Regions from separate parts of the Parendozoicomonas sp. 2304DJ65-17 genome, predicted to be linked through region 1. Evidence: predicted binding sites of a transcription regulator. Region 1 holds the regulator's gene; each other region holds the start of a gene.
The links. The regulator FNR, encoded in region 1, switches genes on or off when oxygen is low (the NO sensors DNR and NnrR bind a similar motif). The targets are predictions, from matches to a motif close to TTGATNTANATCAA.
Positions count from the first base shown of each region.

Region 2: ACY2RR_RS08190 (bacteriohemerythrin) is a predicted target of FNR. The motif match lies at 2,399-2,412, and genes of this name have one in related genera.
Region 3: ACY2RR_RS01185 (DMSO/selenate family reductase complex A subunit) is a predicted target of FNR. The motif match lies at 2,225-2,238, and genes of this name have one in related genera.

Region 1 is NZ_JBYVJV010000018.1:33,005-37,292, forward strand. Features, by position in the region: gene ACY2RR_RS24220 (TraR/DksA family transcriptional regulator) at 542-874, shown strand; gene ACY2RR_RS24225 (hypothetical protein) at 914-1,414, opposite strand; gene ACY2RR_RS24230 (adenine phosphoribosyltransferase) at 1,543-2,085, opposite strand; gene fnr (fumarate/nitrate reduction transcriptional regulator Fnr) at 2,095-2,853, opposite strand; gene ACY2RR_RS24240 (hypothetical protein) at 3,350-4,006, shown strand; gene ACY2RR_RS24245 (hypothetical protein) at 4,232-4,288, shown strand, end outside.
Region 2 is NZ_JBYVJV010000002.1:711,120-715,407, reverse strand. Features, by position in the region: gene cysE (serine O-acetyltransferase) at 1-380, opposite strand, end outside; gene ACY2RR_RS08200 (RNA methyltransferase) at 492-1,250, opposite strand; gene ACY2RR_RS08195 (inositol monophosphatase family protein) at 1,509-2,321, shown strand; gene ACY2RR_RS08190 (bacteriohemerythrin) at 2,480-2,971, shown strand; gene ACY2RR_RS08185 (hypothetical protein) at 3,020-3,613, opposite strand; gene secF (protein translocase subunit SecF) at 3,759-4,288, opposite strand, start outside.
Region 3 is NZ_JBYVJV010000001.1:261,055-265,342, reverse strand. Features, by position in the region: gene ACY2RR_RS01195 (endonuclease/exonuclease/phosphatase family protein) at 1-1,354, shown strand, start outside; gene ACY2RR_RS01190 (putative periplasmic lipoprotein) at 1,404-2,045, opposite strand; gene ACY2RR_RS01185 (DMSO/selenate family reductase complex A subunit) at 2,323-4,288, shown strand, end outside.

The DNA.
Region 1 (4,288 bases):
ACAATGTGCAATAAAAGAGTTCATCCAAGTGCAACAGTTTTTCCGGGAAGAAGGGGATAAATTTGAGCAAGTGCAACACGAAAGAGGTTTGGTGCCAGTTAAGTGCAACACTAGGCATAGATCGATAAAAAAGTACTCAATTTGGTAAAACAGGAATATCCCCGAAATGGATTCATTGGCCACGCGTACTATATGGGATCCGCGGCAGCCATTTTGATGCCTATTCCGGCAATCCTTGCCTGACTGGCCATACTTTTCTGACTTGTGATATGTGCCCCTTGGTATTCCTGCTAAAACGTCGCATTATAGTGATAGGCCGTTTCTGTTGCTGGAAGGCGCGGAAGGTTTGCTAAACTCGGTCAGCCTGTTGTTGATATATGTCACCAGCCGCGCTGATCGTAAACCCTAGAATGCAAAATATAAGAAGTCATAAATCATGTAAGGGGATGCCTGCTCCAGATGTAAGAATAAGGGCATTTCTGTAGTGATAAGTCAGCCAGTCTTAGTTCCATAAGTCAGGAAAGTGCAGAGGGAATCAACCATGAAAGGGGAATATGACCAATTTCGTGAAGTGTTGCTGAGTCGTCAGGCAGAGTTGCAAGCGCGTTTGGATAACATAAAAAAAGATGTTACCCGAAAAGCCAATGCTGACTGGTCTGAGCAGGCTCAGGAACGGGAAAACGATGAGGTAATAGACGCTCTTGGTAATGAGGCCGTCAATGAACTTCATCTTATCCAGAAAGCTCTTGAGCGTATTGACGAGGAAGAGTACACCCTCTGTGTTGACTGTGGTGGGGAAATTCCTTTGGCACGCCTTAAAGTCATGCCTTACACCAACCTGTGTGTGAAATGTGCGGAAGCACGTGGGCAATAACCGCTGAAGCAGCTTGTCATATACCAGAATCTGACTTTCTTAGCTCTGGCTCGTTTCCTTGCCTCGGATCAGGGTGTTGTAGTGGTCGACAAAGTCATCGACAGTACCCTGTGGTTTACTGTGAAAGTTGTTGTGCCAGCAGCGCCCCAACCGTTTGGGGTTATCTTTGAAGTTGGCAGGCAGCGGTTTACCACGGCGAAGATAGATCATTAGTGCAACCGCGGTCGCGTAAGAAAGGTTTGTGGCTAATTCGGCGTGAGGATGCTGAAGAAACTCATGCTGGCTGGCCAGACCTCTCACCTTGCTTGCCAGTTCCGGCTGAGTAGAAAGAAAGTTATCCCAAACATTTCGGTGCATGCGGGGTGTGATCTGGTAGATACCCAGTGCTCGCTGGTTATCCATTTTGAGATGTTCCCCAAGCCCTGACTCCTGGGCTGCCGTCCCCAAAAGTAAATCCTCAGCAGCGGGGCTCCACAGGCCTAAATGTTTTAACGTGGGGCGAATAACCAGTGTGCGCAGTTCCTTGGCACAGATACCCATATCTTTTATCTCTTCCGATGAGAACCGTTGTTGTACCTAAAGGTATAACAGAACTTTCAGAAAGAGACATCGGCAAAATTGAAAGGAAAGTAAACCAGCCCGGTTATTCCAGACTGGTTCGGAGGGGATCAGTAGCTGGTGAGTGCGAAGGAAGCAATGCCTTCTTCTTTCAGCTTGGATGAGCCACCAAGAGCTGGCAGGTCGATAATGGCTGCTGCTTCTACGACTTCTGCTTCCAGGCGATTAACCAGTTTGGTCGCTGCCAGAAGGGTGCCGCCAGTAGCAATAAGATCATCAATCAGAACGATCTTGTCGCCAGCGGAAAGAGAGTCGGTATGAACCTCAAGGGCTGCTTTACCATATTCCAGTGTATATTCCTCGCATATTGTTTCTGCGGGGAGTTTGCCGGGCTTTCTGAAGATAACCAGAGGTAGGTGCAGGGTTGCAGCCAGTGGTGCTCCCAACAAGAATCCCCGGGCATCCAAGGCGCCAATATGGGTGATGCCCTTGTTCCGGTAACGTTCGGCAAACGTTTCGTGAACCATGCCCATGCCTTCGGGAGACTTGAGCAGGGTGGTAATGTCACGGAACATAACACCGGGTTCCGGCCAGTCAGGCACGGCCCGGATCAGGCCGCGCAGACGATCTTCGCTAAATGCAGATTGGTTCATATCACTAACTTACTGAATGTTTACAACCTCAGGACTGTCAGTCAGTTTACCACCTGCGAGGCTACACAGCTCCATTGCGTTGGTAATCTCAATCTCTTTACCGTTGGCATGGATGAGTTCCGCCTTCTGGAAGCGAGTGAAAACACGACTTACAGTTTCTACCGCCAGACCAAGATAGTTGCCCATTTCGTTACGGGACATGGACAGGCGGAAAGACTGTGAGGAGAAACCCCGGCGCCGGAAACGACTGGCCAGGTTGATGAGGAATGTCGCAATACGCTCGTCAGCATTTTTCTTCGACAACAGCAGTTTCATCTGCTGGTCTTCACGAATCTTCTTGCTCATGATCCGCATAAGCTGGCGGCGCAGAGCAGGATGACTGTCGGAGAGCTTTTCGAGCTTATCAAAGGGAATTTCGCAAACCATGGTGGTTTCAATAGCCTGGGCAGACACCGGATAGGTATCTGTATCCAGCCCACTGAGGCCGACCAGTTCACTGGGCAGGTAGAACCCAGTTATCTGCTCTTCACCTTCATTGGTGGATGTGTATGTTTTCAGCGCACCGGAGCGCACTGCGAAAACACTGTGAAATGCATCACCTTCCAGGAACAGATGTTCGCCTTTTTTCAATGGTCTGCCGCGCTTGATGATCTCATCGAGATCATCAATATCTTCTATTTTAAGCGCCAGTGGCAGACACAAAGGACTCAGGCTACAGTCCCTGCAGGCTACTTGGCTGGCATGCCGTACGTTCAGTTTTGGCGCCATATTGAGCCCCTAAGAACCAGATTGGCTGATGTAGAGAGTGAGCCTATTGTATGGGAATACGGGGCTAACTTTAACCCTGTGGCAGATACCTATAATGGTTTTTTTTCTGTTGTTTTTGTTCAAATGATGGTCTCTTGTCATCTTTTTGGTGTCTTTTAGGGTTGCCATTACAAAAAAAATTAAAACCCATCGGAAAAAAAATCGGTCACACATTGCTGTTTATCAATAGAGAACCCGTTTTTCTGCCGAGTTGCCATTCCGTTGCTCCTGATCAATCCCGTTAGTGAATCTGACAGAACCGCCTCCATTCACGAACCTCCTCGTTAGTCTCCGGTCAATAGTGACAAGCATGAACTCACCGGCTTGCCGGGCTTTTTGGGCATGCATGGGAGGCTGGAAGGCCTCATAACGTCTGATCCGGTATGTGCCCGGCGGGCCATTTGTGCTCAAACACAATTATGGGATCAGGTAACACTAGAAAACTATGGAGGTTTTTATGCCAAGTCCATTAATCATTGGCGGTGTTGTTGCAGCAGGAGTAGGTGCACTAACAACTCTGGGTTATTACACTAGGCCCCCTGCGCAGAACTCTGGTCGAACTGTAGAAGTTAGCAACCCTCAGCAGGATGCTGAGATGGGTGGCGGTGATGACACTGCTTCAACTGCTGTTGGTCAGCGTAAAGTCGCAAACGCATTCTATTCTGCTGGTCGTGGAGCTAAAGAAGTATGCTCTATGTTCCTATATGGAATAAGATCCTTTAGTTACCATTACCTGCCATGGATCATTTCCGGGGCTGTCTTCGGTGGAACTGGAGAAGCAGTTTCCAAGAGCGCTTACAATTTTGCAAAAAGCGCTGGTTGCTCTGAGGCGACGACCAAGGCATTGAGTGCTGGTGGTAGCTACAAGGCTGCGGTTAAGGGTGGCTGGTCGGTTGGTCTAGTCCCCATGGGTGTTGATTTCTTGCGTTGGGGTGTAAGAACCGCTACACGTGGTCGCCTGTGTAACTCTGAAACCAATGATCATGAACAGCGGATTACTGAAAACAAGCTTCTGATTGAAGCGGCTAACCGTAAGCTTGAAGATCATGACGAGTACGATGCGCGTATCACCGAGCTGGAAGATGCTTCTAAGCCCCTTCCCCGCAGGACTTAAACAATAAGATAGAATTGTTTAATGCCGTAAATTAAACCCGTTTCGGCGGGTTTAATTCCTCTCCCCTCTGTCAGCTCATCTTGCAGTGTTGTTAGGCATACTAACCATCACGGAACCTCCTACTGTTTTCTCCGGTCGAAAAGGGTAATTCGAGGCTTTCTGCTGGCTATTTCAAGGTCAGAGGTGGCTTATTTAATGGTTCAGGTTTAACAAGGAGTGTTGGACATGAAGGGAGTAAATAGACAGGGAGGAACCCCTCCGCAACAGTCAAACAAAGCGTCC
Region 2 (4,288 bases), on a different contig from region 1:
CCCACAACGACACCATCTTCAAGAGTGGGGTGACGCTTACCACCATCAAGACTGGTACCACCAAGGGTCACACCTTGATAGAGCGTGACATCATCACCAATCTCAGAAGTTTCACCGATAACCACACCCATACCGTGGTCAATAAAAAAACGTCGCCCAATAACTGCGCCCGGGTGAATCTCAATACCGGTCAGCCAGCGGGAAAATGTAGATATCATCCTCGCCAGCCACTTCCAGTCTCGACACCAGAGAGGATGCGCAAGACGATGTAATAGCAGTGCATGCAGCCCCGGATAGTTGGTCAGAACTTCAAAAGTGTTACGCGCTGCGGGATCTCTATCCAGCACACTGCGAACATCTTCACGAATTCTTTCTAACATGGCTACGCATTCCTGTTGTTGTATGGCACCAGACTCTCTTTCCGGAGCGATGCTTTTCTAAATCAGATGAGTTGCGCTGGATCCACTCCCGCACAACTCATTCTGTACTACTTATTTTCGCAAATTACGAAGAGCAACCTGCGTTTCAGAGAGAATACCTCGAAGGATATTGTACTCAACCCGATCCGGGCGGCTGCGGGCATAAAGACGACGCAGTTTCGCCATAATCTTGTCTGGGTTACAGCTTTTAAAGAAACCCACATCTTCCAGGGTTTCTCTTAGATGCTTGTAATAACCTTCCATCTGCTCAGAGGATGCTGGCGCATTTTCTCTGACCTCTGGCACCTTACTGGCACCTTCCTGAGCCAGAGAAGCCATACGCAGCTCATAACTCAAAACCTGAACAGATGCTGCAAGATTCAGGGAACTGAATTCTGCAACAGACGGAATATGCACCTGACGGTGGCATAAACGCAACTCTTCATTGGTTAATCCGCGATCTTCACGGCCAAATACCAATGCCACCTTTGCCCCATCTTTCGCTTCTGCCACAACGTCCTTGGCAGTATCTCGTGGATCAGTCAGAGAAAGGGAAATCCCTCGCACCCTGGCACTGGCACCAACCACCAGCTCACAATCCGCAATAGCTTCCTCAAGTGTGCTGGTAACGACTGCACTCTCGAGCAGATCTGTAGCACCGGATGACAGAGCTCTGGCCTCACCAGAAGGAAAGTCCACCGGATCAACGAGATACAGAGAGGACAACCCCATGGTTTTCATAGCTCTGGCTGCCGACCCGATATTGCCGGGGTGGGTGGTATTAACAAGCACGACCCGAATGTTTTTGCAGGGGTTTTGTTCAGAAGACATCAATAACAACCAGTCACCCTCTCGAAAGAAAGGCCCATTAAGTAAAAAGATGTACGCATTCTATCAGAACATGTGAGTGAAAATTCTGCCTAAATCCATCTCTCGTCCAGAGCCAGCCAAGTAATGCCACCTATCCTGCCCCCCCGAACAGCAGTCAATACACTTATTTCACACCGAACATCCTGCGCAAACCATAAACAGCTGATATAATCCGCCGGTTAACAATGTTCTTTTACCTCACAGAATACACATCCCGATATGCAACCGATGGTTACTATTGCCCTGCGCGCTGCGCGTAAGGCTGGCGAGATTATTACTCAGGGCTACGAACAACTGGACGTTATCAAGGTTCAGAAGAAAGAAGCCAATGATTACGTAACAGAGATCGACAAGGCTTCTGAGCGTGCCATTATCTCCACCCTGAAAAAGGCTTACCCTGACCACGGTTTCCTCGGTGAAGAAACCGGTCACCAACCCGGCACAGGTGAAGGCGAAGACTACTTGTGGATCATTGACCCTCTGGACGGCACCACCAACTTCATCCACGGCCTGCCACAGTTCTCCGTATCTATTGCCTGCCAATACCGCGGCCGTATTGAGCACGCCGTTGTATTCGACCCCATGCGTCTTGAAGAATTCACTGCCAGCCGTGGCCAGGGTGCAGCCCTGAACGGCCGACGCATCCGTGTAACCAGCCGTACCAGCCTGCAGGGCGCACTGCTGGGAACAGGCTTCCCATTCCGTGAAGGTCAGCTGACCCACATGGATAACTACATGAGCATGTTCCGCAGCCTGGTTGGCGAAACAGCTGGCATTCGTCGTCCTGGTTCTGCCGCACTGGACCTGGCCTACGTTGCTGCTGGCCGTTACGACGGTTTCTGGGAATTCGGCCTGAACGAATGGGATATGGCTGCTGGCAGCCTGCTGGTTACCGAAGCTGGCGGCCTGGTTGCCGACTTCCGCGGCGGCAACAAGCATCTGGAAAAAGGTCAGATTGTTTGTGGTGCACCACGAGTATTCAAGGAAGTACTGACCAGAATTCAGCCTTTCCTGACTGAAGACATGAAGTAATCTTCACCTTCAAAATCGCGCCCGGCCTTATCGGGCGCGGCTTTTCTGTACAACACCTCTGCCACTTTTATTGGTTATTGATCCACATCAATACACCCCTCTACGTATTTGCCACACTCTGCAAACAATTATAAATATGCAATAAGAGGGAGGTATCAATGTCAGATGTGGCAGCACAAGTGCTTTCAAATAATAACAGAGAGCTGATCACCTGGACCGATGAACTCAGTGTTGGGATCCAGGAAATCGATGAACAGCATAAAGTCCTTGTGGACTTACTTAACAATCTTTATCGAGCAATCCGAGAGCACCATGGCAACGAAGCCACCGTCTCCACCCTCAATGATCTTGCCGATTACACTCGCATTCACTTCGCCGTTGAAGAGAGCCTGATGCGAGTTCTGGATTACCCCGATTACGAAGAACACAAACATCACCACGAGCTTCTGATTGAACAGATTAACGAGCTTCGAGATAAAGTTGCGGCTGGAAAACATGTAGGCTTTGAACTGCTGCATTTCCTGAAGAACTGGCTGACCCGCCACATTCTTGAAGAAGATATGCTGTATGCACCGCATATGCTGAAAAAAGGTGTAAAAGCTCGCTACGACAAACGCTCCTGGATGGATCGCCTGTTTCACCGCAAGTAGCCCTATCCCAGTCGTCAGATTAGGCAGCGCCAAACAGCAACGCCCTGCCTAATTCTTTGGCTCACGCAACATGGTAGAAAAGCTGGGTGCGCCCTCAATGCTTACGCTGCTAACAGTTTGAAACCCGTAGCGTGTGTAATAGTCTCTGTTACGCTTTTCACTGGCACCACAAAAGCCTTTTCTTCCGAGCCCATCCAATACCTGACAGGCGTGGTTGAGGTGAGCTCTCGACAATCCCTTTCCCTGACTACCTGGAAGCGCACCAAGATACATTCCATACCAGAATATCTCTTTGGGAAAAGAAGATTTAATTTGCTCAAGAGCCTTAACCAGAACCTCAAACCTTTCTGGTGCAATATTTTCTTTGTGTAGCTGCAGTTTCTCATCCGACATCAAGCCAGTTTCAACAGATGGGTCAAAATCAGCTATCCAAACGGATACAACCTCACAATTCGGTGACACATAAATCGTCCCCTGCTCTAACGGTGCTTTAACTGCCATCCGGAACATATCAGGAATCACCCGAAAATAACGATCTTCATCGGGATACATCCAACGAAAGAAGGGTTCCGAAACAAAAGATTGAGTCAGAGTTTCCACCAACTCTGGCACATCTGACTGCTCAGCTGTCCGTATATCCACAAAACACCTTCAAGACCTGCTTTTATATAAGCACCTAAAAGTAGCCCCTATACAAAAGCCTTCCTCTCATGGAGCAGAAGGCTTTAAAGAAAAAAACCCGAACTCACAATGAGCCCGGGCTTTTTATTAAGTTTACGACTAGCTCTTAAGGCATATCATCAACTTCATCTTCCCGTACAGGAACAATCAGATCCTCACGGTTAATATTCATGTACAACAACATATTAGAAGCGATGTAGATGGAGGAGTATGTACCCACACCCACACCTACCAGCAGCGCTGTTGCAAAACCATGAATCATGTCGCCACCCAGGAAAAACAGAGACAGCAGAACCATGATGGTGGTACCCGACGTGGCCAAAGTACGACCAAGGGTCTGACTCAGGGAGATATTGATAATCTCGGCAGGAGTACCACGACGCACCTTGCGGAAGTTTTCCCGCACCCGGTCATACACAATGATCGTGTCGTTCAGGGAGTAACCGACAACAGCCAGAATCGCTGCCAGTACGGTAAGGTCAAACTGCAGATTAAACAGAGAGAACACACCCAGAACAATCAAACTGTCGTGCGCCAGAGCAATAACCGCCCCCAGTGAGAACTTGTACTGGAACCGGAAAGCGATGTAGAGCATAACCAGAGCCAGTGCCAGCATCATTCCCAGGCCACCCTGGT
Region 3 (4,288 bases), on a different contig from region 1:
ATTATACAGCGGTAGCAACATTCGTCGTATAGATGGAGACTTCGGAGGGCAGGCTGTTGAAGTGGCTCAGAATATTGAGGGTGACAAGATCAATTATGTCATTACTCCCAAGCCTGTTGTTGTTCCGGAAACTCCCGCCAATACACTGAACCTTCTGGCATACAATGCCTGGGGAATCACAGTTTTTGGAGCCAAAAAGATTCCTGAGCGGTTTGAAGAAATCCCTGCTCATCTGAAAGGCTACGATGCCATTGTATTCTCAGAACTGTTTGATGATATTCCCAGCGATAAGCTGAGAGCGGCAATTCGTGCTGAATACCCTTATCAAACAGGTAAAGCCTTTAAAGTTGGCAAGCTGATGGAATCCGGCAACCGAATCGTTTCCCGGTGGCCGATTCTTGAAGAAGATGTGGAGTTCTACGACACCTGTGATGGTATTCAATGTGCAGCCTCCCGTGCGGTTATTTATGTAAAAATCAACAAGAAAGGTCAGCCTTACCATATTTTTGGTACTCATACCCAGTCGTCTGATGATGCGCCAAATCGTGCGGCTCGAATGGCACAGATTGCGCAGATGGGTGAGTTTGTGCGCTCCAAAAACATTCCCGCTGATGAGCCTGTGTTAATGGGGGGAGACTTTAATGTTAACAAGCTGACCCTGCCTCAGGATCGTGAGCAGATGCTGATCAGCCTGAAAGCTGTTGAGCCAGCTAACACTGGGTTGACTGCTACTTATGACAGCCGGGTGAATGTCTGGGCCGATGCTCCCTTTGTTGAGTATCTCGATTATGTACTCTATGGCAGGGATAACCTGAATCCGGTTGAGTCTGTAAACTATGCCTTTGCGCCTCGCAGCAGTGCCCCTAGCCTGTGGGGAGAGTGGGATCTCTCTGATCATTATGCAGTGAACGGTGCTTTCAAGTTTCCAACAGCGGCCGAACCTTCGCGTTCTCTTTTCCCTTACGATGGAGACATTGTGCATTTCAAAACCCGTAATGGTCATTACATGAGGGCTATGAGTGGTGGTGGCAGTTTTATTTCTGCAGGTTCCAGCCAGATTGGAACCTGGGAAAGTTTTCAGGTTGTACAGGTTGGATATAACAAGATTGCGCTGAAAGCCCGTGACGGTCATTTTGTTCGTCTTGATTCCAAGCTGTTTGGAACTTTGAAAGTTAACGGTACCAAGATTGGAAGCCGTGAAACTTTTGAAATTACTGATCTTGGTAACGGGCGAGTTGCATTACGAGCGGCTAATGGTCGTTATCTGCGAGCAGACTTCGGTGGTGGTGCTGGTTTGAGTGCCGGCTCATGGTCGATTGGTTCAAAGCAGACTTTTGAAATGATTCGTCCTTAATCTAAATACCTCCCTTCTCTCTAATTCAGGGAAGGGAGGTATTTTTTTATCAGGCCATGATTGATGTTGGTTTGCCCTCCAGAACCTCAATAACTTCGTTTAAAAGATCTTCTTTCTCTTCGTTAGTCATTGGGTGGCTGCAGGCTCCTGGCTTGGTGTAGTTGATCAAAAGCTTTCTTGTTTCATGGTTGCCTGGTAAGTACTGCAAAAGAACTGTGCGGAAGCACAGTGCGCCGAGATCAATGGTCATTCCAGCGGATTCCCAGCTCCCTCTTCTTTTTTCACTGATTGGCTCTTCGAACACACAGGATTCAAATGTTACATCTTTAATGATTGTCTCGTCGCCAAAGCAGGACTTGGGATCTGTTTTTTTCAGAGGAAGCCAGATGGCATTTCTGCGTGGTACCCGCATGTCCTCAAAAGATAAATAAACTTCTACATTGTCGTTACTGTTTCGTGTAAGCCAACTATTACTGCGGGTAAACAAAATACTGCTTCCAAAAGCATCAACGTATTGGCTTCGTTCGCTGCCTTTATAGACAGGAACTATTTTAAATTTTTCAGGAAGGTAAATATTTATGGATGGGTAGACATTAGAACTGTATGAATTTTCGGTCACTACAATCTGTTTTTTTGCACCACACCCTGCCATCAGCAATGACGCAAACAAAACGACTACAAATTTTCTCATTATAAATTCTTCTGTCTTTTTTTTGTTAATTGAATTACCGATTTTAATGTTGAATGCATAATTTGAAAGAAAATTTTCGAAGGTGTTTTTATTGTGTCGGAATTTGTTGTGAGCTGTTGATAGGTTGGTGAATGCCGTACCACTATGGTGGTAATTCCTTTGTGTGCTTTCTATACCTATTGTCGTATATCAGTACAAAGCCCTTACATTTCATGTGTGATTATTGTGCCAGCAAATAGTCATCGCTGGCGCATATTATCACCCGTGAAGAATTGCCATGTCTGACACTATTAAACGTGTGTTTAGCTCCGTTCTGGGCCGTCGTACCTTTATGAAATGGAGTTCAGCTGCAGGCGGTGCCGCCGCAGTTATGGGTTCCGGCTTACCTTTCAAAGCCGTTGCTTCCAATAAGAAAACAAGTGAAAAGAGTACAGATAAGGTTGTCTGGTCTTCCTGTACTGTGAACTGTGGCAGCCGCTGCCCGGTTAAAATGCATGTCTCCGATGACGTGATCAAATGGGTTGAAACCGATAATACCGGTGACGACAAAGAGTGGGGTGAACACCAGGTTCGTGCCTGTTTGCGTGGCCGCTCTATTCGTAAGCGCGTATACAACCCTGACCGCATCAAATACCCAATGAAGCGTGTGGGCAAACGTGGCGAAGGCCGCTTTGAGCGCATCAGCTGGGATGAAGCTTTGGATACCGTTGCCGGCAGCCTGAAGCGAATTGTTGGTGAATACGGTAACGAAGCCGTATATCTGAACTACGGTACCGGTACTCTGGGCGGAACTGTGACCAAATCCTGGCCGCCTTCCAGCACCATGGTTGCCCGCTTGATGAATGCCTATGGTGGTTACCTGAACCACTATGGTGACTACTCCACAGCCCAGATCGCTGTTGGCCTGCCTTATATGTTTGGTGGTAGCTGGGTGGGTGGTAACTGTGTGACCGATATTGAAAACACCGAGCTGGTGGTTTATTTCGGTAATAACCCGGCCGAGACTCGCATGAGTGGCGGCGGTGTTACCTATCATCTGCAGGAAGCCCGCCGTCGTAGTGGCGCTCGCATGATCTGTGTTGATCCGCGTTTGACTGACACTAACCTGCTGGGTGAGAAAGATGAGTGGGTGCCTGTTCGCCCTGGTACCGATGCTGCATTTGTAGCCGGTATGGCTTACGTGATGATCATTGAAGACCTGGTGGATCACGAATTCCTGAATCGTTACACCATCGGCTACGACGAAAACTCTCTACCTGAGTCTGCTCCCAAGGGGGCCTCCTGGGTGTCTTACATCAAGGGTAAGGGCGAAGACAAAACGCCGAAGACGCCAGAGTGGGCAGCAAAAATCTGTGGTGTTCCTGCCAAGACTATTACCCGTCTGGCCCGCGAAATTGCCGGTGCCAAGCCTTGCTATATCGCTCAGGGCTGGGGTATGCAGCGTCACGTCAATGGTGAGCACAGCTGCCGTGCAGTTTCCATGCTCTCTGTAATGACCGGCAACGTAGGTATTCACGGTGGTAACACCGGTGCCCGTGAAGGCGGTTACTACATGCCGTTTGCTTCCTTCCCCAAGCTGAGCAACCCGGTGCAGGCGTCTATCCCCATGTTTATGTGGACAGATGCCATTATCCGTCATGATGAAATGACTGATAAAACCGACGGTATCCGTGGTGTTGAAAAGCTTACCTCACCTATCAAGTTTATCTGGAACTACGCCGGTAACTGCCTGGTGAATCAGCACGGCCAGATCAACCGTACCCACGAGATTCTGGCAGACGACAGCAAGTGCGAAATGATTGTGGTGATTGATAACCACATGACTGCTTCTGCCCGCGTTGCCGACATTCTGTTGCCAGACCTGACCATCGCTGAGCAGATGGATTTCGCCACTCAGGGCAGTGCCGGCAACATGGGATACGCCATCTGCTGCAGTCAGGCGATCAAGCCTCTGCACGAATGTCGCCCGGTTTACGATATGTGTGCCGATATTGCCGAACGTCTGGGTGTGAAAGAGAAATTCACCGAAGGTCGTACCCAGCAGCAATGGCTGGAGTTTATTTACTCCAACGCCCGCAAGAACAACCCGGAATTGCCAGACTTCGCGACCTTTGTTGAAAAAGGTATTGTGAAGAAAAAGAACCCTGGTCAGCCTCATGTTCAGTACAAGGCATTCCGTGATGATCCAGAAGCCAATCCACTGGCAACACCATCTGGCAAGATCGAGATCTACTCCGAGCGTT